DNA from 2 places in the Streptomyces pluripotens genome. Region 2 is predicted to be linked to the other one. Evidence: riboswitches for the same ligand, from Rfam matches in the RefSeq annotation. Region 2 holds a riboswitch; the other holds the start of a gene.
The links. Region 2 has a riboswitch for cyclic di-AMP ahead of LK06_RS25380 (M23 family metallopeptidase). Riboswitches for the same ligand answer to the same signal wherever they lie in the genome.
Positions count from the first base shown of each region.

Region 1: another riboswitch for cyclic di-AMP. It lies ahead of LK06_RS20280 (C40 family peptidase); the one in region 2 lies ahead of LK06_RS25380 (M23 family metallopeptidase).

Region 1 is NZ_CP021080.1:4,470,075-4,473,959, forward strand. Features, by position in the region: gene LK06_RS20270 (C40 family peptidase) at 1-218, opposite strand, end outside; gene LK06_RS20275 (hypothetical protein) at 644-997, shown strand; gene LK06_RS20280 (C40 family peptidase) at 1,136-2,083, opposite strand; cyclic di-AMP (ydaO/yuaA leader) riboswitch at 2,140-2,310, opposite strand; gene pcrA (DNA helicase PcrA) at 2,573-3,885, shown strand, end outside.
Region 2 is NZ_CP021080.1:5,647,244-5,651,128, forward strand. Features, by position in the region: gene LK06_RS25375 (M16 family metallopeptidase) at 1-1,262, shown strand, start outside; cyclic di-AMP (ydaO/yuaA leader) riboswitch at 1,482-1,639, shown strand; gene LK06_RS25380 (M23 family metallopeptidase) at 1,652-2,404, shown strand; gene LK06_RS25385 (GntR family transcriptional regulator) at 2,606-3,292, shown strand; gene LK06_RS25390 (HPr family phosphocarrier protein) at 3,584-3,865, opposite strand.

The DNA.
Region 1 (3,885 bases), 1.2 Mb from region 2:
TTCTCCTTGGCCCCGTCGTACTTCTCGGTGGCGGCCTCGGCATCCTGGTACAGCTTGTCGACCTTCGCCTTCACCTGCGCCGGCGTCAGCTGTGGTGCGGCGTGCCCCGTTCCTTCGAAGCCCGTTGCGGTGGCCGCGCCCGCGAGGGCGAGCGTGGCGGCCGTCCGGGCCGTATGGCCGCCCAGCGGGCGTTGCCGGGGCTTGCGGTGCGCTGCCACCTGTACCGTCACGTCCTTTCACGGGACTGGATGGGACTAGTACGACCGAGCGTTCGGTGTGCCCGGCGGCGCCCCGCACAGGGGGAACGGACCGCCGCCGGGCCCTTCTCGGCGGTGGTGTCCGACTGCCGCCCCTGGCCCGGGCGGCGATGGGGAGCCGGTCACCTGGAGGAGGACGCTAAGCCGCACTGTGACGAGTGGGTAACGCGTGTACGGAACTGGCTCTGAAGGATCAGGATGTGACCTTGTGTGACAGCACGAGCCGCCTGGAGGCACCGGCTTCACGCGGTGCGGTGACCGAAATGCGGAAAGTGGCGAGGTCAGGAGGCGTGGGGTGCTAGGGGCGCATGGATGCAAGATCCATGCCGACGCCGGGCGGGCCCGGTGAAGGGCGGCCCGCGCACCTCTGGTTAGGCTCCGGCACCATGGACGTACTCATCCATTTCTTCGTCGGCCTGCACATCATCGGCATCGCGGCGCTACTCGGCGGTTTTCTCACCCAGATGAAGGCGATAGGCCAGGGCACGGCCCGGTTCGTCCCCGGGATGCTCCATGGTGCCCTGACCATGCTCGTCACCGGAGTCGCCCTGGTCGGCCTCCACCAGGCCCACGGCTATCCGGTCAACACCGTCAAGATTGGTGTGAAGCTGGCGCTGCTGATCGTGATCCTCGGGCTGGTCTATGTGAAGCGCGACGAGGAGCGGATCGACAAGGGCCTCTTCGGGCTGGTCGGCCTGCTGACCACGGTGAACATCTTCATCGCCGTCCTGTGGACCTGACACTCGACCGCGCACTCCACGGCCGCCCGCCCGTGCCGTCGAGCCGGCCGCGAGCACCGGATGCGACGCCCCGCGCGCTCGGAGACCCTGCCGTACCCGCGCGACGCGCATGGGCGCGGGTACGTGCAGACGGCGGGGTCAGGCCGGACGCACCACGTGGTGGACGGTCGACTCGCCACCGTGGTCGAGGGACTCCTCGCAGACGTACGTGCCGGGCTTCGGGGCGTGGATCATGCTGCCGTTGCCCGTGCAGAGTCCCACGTGGCTGCAGTCGTCATGAAAGAAGACCAGGTCACCGGCGCGCGCGTCATCGGGGGAGACCGGGGTACCCGCGGCGGCCTGCTCTCGGGCGCCACGGGGGAGGGTGACACCGGCGGCCTTCCAGGCGGCCTGGGTGAGGCCGGAACAGTCGTAGGAGCCAGGACCGCTGGCACCGCTGACGTACGGCTTGCCGATTTGGGCTCGGGCGAAGACGACCGCCCTGTCGGCCCGCGTGGCCTGGGAGACGGAGGAGGCGCGGCCCCGCGGCGCCGGATCCTCCCGACCGCGCTGTCCGGCCGCGGCCGTCGGTCCGTGCTCCCGGGCCACCAGGCGGCCCAGGAGTTCACGCGCGGTGGCGAGCTTGTGCTGGACGTCGGCCTTGGCGGTCTTCACGTCGTAGTGCGAAGCCGTCGGCGTCTCCGGGCTCCTGGTGGCCTTGCCCCGATCGGCGGCGTCCCGCACGCGTGAGGCCAGCCGGTTCATCACCAGGTTCTGGGCGAAGTGATCCTGCGGGTACTCCGCGAGAAGAGCGGTGGCCGAATCCTGGGTGGTCGCGAAGGGCCCCAGCCCGTCACGGGCCTTGGTGCGCCGGCCCGCGCGCCGGGCGCCTTCCCCGTGCGGTTCGCCGGACCGGGGCCGCTGCAGGGCCGCCGCTTCCCCCTCCGGCGCCGAGTCGGGCCGGCGGTAGAACTCGTCGATCTTCTTCTCGATCTCCTCCGGGCTGGGCCCGCCGTCACCGGCGGGTGCCGCCGGGGTCGGCTGGGGCAGTACGGCCACCGACGCGAGGGTGGCGGTGGCGAGAGCGGCGGGAGAGGGGGTGTGCACACCCGCTCCGTGGGTCCCGCCGGGGCGCGTCTTGCGGTGCGACGCCAAGGGAGGCGACTCCTTCCAATGTGCCGCCTGCCGGGTTAGCTGTCGGGTTCGGGCGGGTGCTTCGGAAGGGTTGCCCTACGGCGTCATCCCAGGTGGGATTCGGCCGATTCACCCCAGGATCGGTGGGTCCCCGGCTCCGGGCACCCGTGCGGGCGCGCCGGACTCGGCGGAGGCCGTGCGGCCCGGCGACGTTCGCCGGAAGGGGGTCGTGCGGCCTGACGGCAACTTAGCCAACTCGTGTGACTTCTGTGAAGGTTGGTGAGCGGTATGTCCGATACATTTCCGTGACCTGAGGATGGTTTCGCGCACGGGTGATCACGTACCTGCGCAGCGTGAAGGGCTGATCGGTGCCCGGGCGGTGAAGATCGACCCATCGGGAATCCGGCCGGGTTCGGGGGACGGCGACCGGTTGTCGGTGCGGCGCCCTAGACTCGTAGAGCGATGAGCAGCCTCTTTGACGACAGCTTCCTGGCGGACCTCCAGCCCCCGCGCGGGCACGAGGAGGAACCCCCGCCACCGCCCGAGGGCGATCACGCTCCGGAGCCCCTTCCGGACGATCTGTTCGGCGGGAAGTTCGACGTGCCGCAGGACCGGGACGCCCACTACCGCGGCGGAGCCCCGCGCCCCGTGCTCGACCCGGCGGCGCTGCTGCAGGGGCTGAACGAGAACCAGCGTGCCGCAGTCGTGCACGCCGGCTCGCCACTGCTCATCGTCGCCGGCGCAGGCTCCGGCAAGACCCGCGTGCTCACCCATCGCATCGCCCACCTGCTCGCCGAGCGGAATGTCCACCCGGGCCAGATCCTCGCGATCACCTTCACCAACAAGGCTGCGGGCGAGATGAAGGAGCGGGTCGAGCGGCTCGTCGGCCCGCGTGCGAGCGCGATGTGGGTGATGACCTTCCACAGCGCGTGTGTGCGCATCCTGCGCCGGGAGTCGAAGAAACTCGGATTCACGTCGTCGTTCTCGATCTACGACGCCGCTGACAGCAAGCGCCTGATGGCCCTGGTCTGCCGCGACCTGGACCTCGATCCCAAGCGCTTTCCGCCCAAGTCCTTCAGCGCCAAGATCAGCAACCTGAAGAACGAGCTGATCGACGAGGAGGACTTCGCCGCCCAGGCCAACGACGGCTTCGAGAAGACCCTCGCCCAGGCCTACGCCCTGTACCAGTCGCGGCTGCGCGAGGCGAACGCCCTCGACTTCGACGACCTGATCATGACGACGGTCAACCTGCTGCGCGCCTTCCCGGACGTCGCCGAGCATTACCGTCGCCGCTTCCGGCACGTCCTGGTCGATGAGTACCAGGACACCAACCACGCCCAGTACGCGCTGGTTCGCGAGCTCGTCGGGACCGGCGAGCACGACGAGAGTGCGCCCCCCAGCGAGCACGACCTCCCGCCCGCCGAGCTCTGCGTGGTGGGCGACGCGGACCAGTCGATCTACGCGTTCCGCGGTGCGACGATCCGCAACATCCTCCAGTTCGAGGAGGACTACCCGAACGCGACGACGATCCTGCTGGAGCAGAACTACCGTTCCACGCAGACCATCCTGTCCGCCGCCAACGCGGTCATCGAACGCAACGAGTCCCGCCGCCCGAAGAACCTGTGGACCAACGCGGGCCAGGGCGCACGGATCACCGGGTACGTCGCCGACACCGAGCACGACGAGGCCCAGTTCGTCGCAGACGAGATAGACCGCCTGGTCGACGCGGGCGAGGCCCGGGCGGGCGACATCGCCGTCTTCTACCGCACGAATGC
Region 2 (3,885 bases):
TCGTCGCCGTGGAGGTGTTGCTGGACGCGCCCCTGGACGCTGAGCCGGCCGGCCTGGACGGCGTCGCCACGATCATGGCGCGGGCCTTCTCCGAGGGCACTGACCGGCACTCCGCCGAGGAGTTCGCCGCCGAACTGGAACGAGCGGGCGCCACACTGGACTCGCACGCCGACCACCCGGGCGTCCGGATCAGCTTGGAGGTCCCCGCCTCCCGCCTGGCCAAGGGGCTCGGTCTGCTCGCCGATGCCCTGCGCGCGCCCGCCTTCGCCGAGAGCGAGGTCGAGCGGCTGGTCCGCAACCGCCTGGACGAGATCCCGCACGAGCTGGCCAACCCCTCCCGCCGGGCCGCCAAGGAACTGTCCAAGGAGCTGTTCCCGGCCGCCTCGCGCATGTCCCGCCCACGCCAGGGCACGGAGGAGACCGTCGAGAAGATCGACGCGGCGGCCGTGCGCGCCTTCTACGACCGGCACGTGCGCCCCGCCACGGCCACCGTGGTCGTGGTCGGCGACCTCGCCGGGGCCGACCTGGACGGCCTGCTCGCCGACACCCTGGGCGCCTGGACCGGCACACCGGCCGAGCTCCGGCCCGTGCCCCCGGTGAGCGCCGACGACACCGGCCGCGTGGTCATCGTGGACCGGCCCGGTGCCGTGCAGACGCAGCTCCTCATCGGCCGCGTCGGCCCCGACCGGCACGACCGCGTGTGGCCCGCCCAGGTGCTCGGCACCTACTGTCTCGGCGGCACTCTCACCTCCCGCCTGGACCGCGTCCTGCGCGAGGAGAAGGGCTACACCTACGGCGTGCGTGCCTTCGGGCAGGTCCTGAGGTCGGCACCTCCTTCTCCCGGAGGGGCCACCGGAGCCGCGATGCTCGCCATCAGCGGCTCCGTGGACACCCCCAACACCGGCCCCGCGCTGGAGGACCTGTGGAAGGTGCTGCGCACGCTCGCGGCGGAGGGCCTGACCGACGCGGAGCGGGACGTCGCCGTGCAGAACCTCGTCGGTGTGGCGCCGCTGAAGTACGAGACCGCGGCGGCCGTCGCGAGCACCCTGGCCGACCAGGTGGAGCAACACCTGCCCGATGACTTCCAGGCGACGCTCTACCAGCAGCTGGCCTCCACCGGGACGGTGGAGGCCGGTGCGGCCGTCGTGAACGCCTTCCCGGTGGACCGTCTGGTGACCGTCCTCGTCGGTGACGCCTCGCAGATCAAGGCGCCGGTCGAGGCGCTCGGCATCGGCGAAGTCACCGTCGTCACGGCCGAGTAGGGCAGGGGCGGCGCAACGCGCGCAGGGCCCTGACGGTCTACGGGCCGTCAGGGTCTCGGGTGTTCCACCCGTTTCCCCAGGTGCCCGATTTGGGGTGGAGGTTGCCTGTCTGACCTGTGGGATGCGCTACAAAACCCCGGCTGCGTTTGGGGACCTGGAGCCAGCGCCCTTAGCGTCGTCCGGGCTGTCCGTCGGGTATCGCGCCGCACCCGCGGCACCGGGCAGTCATCGCCGAGTCCCCGTGAGGCGCGAGCCAGGGGAGCCGGGGACCCACAGTCCCTGGGGTGAATCGGGCGCCCCGCACAGCCGTGGCCCCGTAGGAGACCTTCCTGCTCCGAACCCGTCAGCTAACCCGGTAGGCGAGAGGGAAGGAAAGGACCAGCCACTTCATGGCGTTCATGTGCGCCACCGGGAAGCACCGCAAGCCCGGCCGGGCCAAGCGCACCACCGTTCAGGCGGCCGGTGTCGCAGCCCTCACCACGGGTGTCGTCGGCACCCTCGCCGCCTCCCCGGCGCTCGCCGCAGGAGAGACCGCGGAGCAGACCGGCCTCATGCCGATCCTCACCGTGGGCGACGGTCTGGCCGAGCGGATAGACGTCCAGGCCGCCGCCCAGCAGCAGGCCGCCGACCAGAAGGCCGCCGAGGAGGCCGCGGCTCAAGCGGCTGCCGAGAGGGCCGAGCAGGAGCGTGAGGCCAGGATCCGCGCGGCCCGTGAGGCCGAGCGCAAGCTCCTGAACGCCTTCGTCGCCCCGATCGCGCACTCCTACGTTTCCACGGGCTACAAGGCCAGCAGCTCCCTGTGGTCCTCCGGTTCGCACACCGGCATTGACTTCCACGCGGCCGCCGGTACGCCCGTCCACGTGGTCGGCTCCGGCACGGTCGTTTCCGCGGGCTGGGGCGGTGCGTACGGCAACCAGATCGTGATCCGGATGGCCGACGGCATGTACACCCAGTACGGCCACCTCTCGTCCATCGGCGTCACGGTCGGCCAGGAGGTCGTCCCGGGCCAGCGGATCGGGCTGTCCGGGGCGACCGGGAACGTCACCGGCCCGCACCTCCACTTCGAGGCGCGTACGACTCCCGACTACGGCTCCGACATCGACCCCGTTGCCTACCTCCGCGGGCACGGCGTGAACGTGTGACGGACCACCCATCACGAGATCGTTGGCGGCCCCGGCTCAGCGAGCCGGGGCTTCCGCCGTTTCGCAGTGTTCACCGGGTCCGTTGTCCAAAAAATATCTATGGATTCCGGCCTGCCGTCGGAAATTCTGACTCATTGCAATAGAGTCACGGAACACGCGTCCATCGTCGACGTTTCGCGGGGATTAAGACGGAGGTCGGTCATGCGTATTCCGGCGCATTCGGTGTGCACGGCGATCCGGGACGACATCGTCGCCGGTGTCCATGAGCGTGGCGGCCGCCTCACCGAGGAAGTCCTGGCCCGCCGTTACGGAGTTTCGCGCGTTCCCGTCCGCGAGGCCCTGCGCACCCTGGAGGCGGAGGGTTTCGTGGTGGCCCGCAGGCATGCGGGCGCATGCGTGGCCGAACCCACCGAGCAGGAGGCGGCCGACCTGCTGGAGATGCGCATGCTCCTGGAGCCGCTTGGTGCCGCACGGGCCGCACAGCGGCGCACGGAGGCTCACCTCAAGGTGTTGCGCGGCCTGGTCCGGCTGGGCCAGGAGCGGGCCAGGAGAGGAAACAGCGAGGATCTGCGCTCGCTGGGCGGCTGGTTCCACGAGACGCTCGCGCAGGCGTCCGGCAGCCCTTCGCTCACCGCGACGCTCACCCAGCTGCGCCACAAGATCGCCTGGATGTACCGGGTCGAGGCCGCGCGGAGCCAGGTGGAGTCCTGGGTCGAGCACGGCGCGATCGTGGACGCGGTGGCGCGCGGCGACAGTGAGCGCGCACGGGCGGTCACGGCACTGCACACCGAGCGTGCGACGGCCGGCCACCGCCTTCGCTTTTCCACCGTCCCGGAGCGTGTGAGGACTTCGCAACATTCCGTAAACACGCCTGGGGTGCGGTATTAACACGGACGTCGTATACAAAGGAGGGTATTCGATGGCGGGCGGTTTTCCGCTGCCCGAATTCCGTGTCGTCGATTGTGGTCCGGCCGTTGTTCCACCTTCGTGCTTTCGTCGTACCCGTGGTGCTGTATCCGCCGGCGTGCACGTTGCTGTGCCGGAAATTCGTCAGGTCTGCCCCGTGAGTGCTGCGGAAAAATGCGGTCAATGATGAGGGGGGAGACGCGGTGGACACGCCGAAGCCGCGGCGCCCCCAGGGGACGACGCGGCTTCGGCGGGAGTGGTCGCGCCGGGTGGTCAGACGGTCTCGGGCAGCTCCTCCAAGCCCTCGGAGACCAGCTTGGCCAGGCGGTCCAGCGCGGTGTCCGCGCCCTCGGCGTCGCAGGTGAGGATGATCTCCTCGCCCCCCTGGGCGCCCAGGCCCAGGACGGCCAGCATGGAGGCCGCGTTCACCGGGGTGCCGCCGGTCTTGGCGATCGTCACCGGGACGCCTGCGGCCGTGGCGGCTCGGACGAAGATGGAGGCGGGACGGGCGTGGAGGCCCTCGGCCCAGCCGACGTTGACGCGGCGCTCAGCCATGTGTTGCTGCCCTTCAGCTT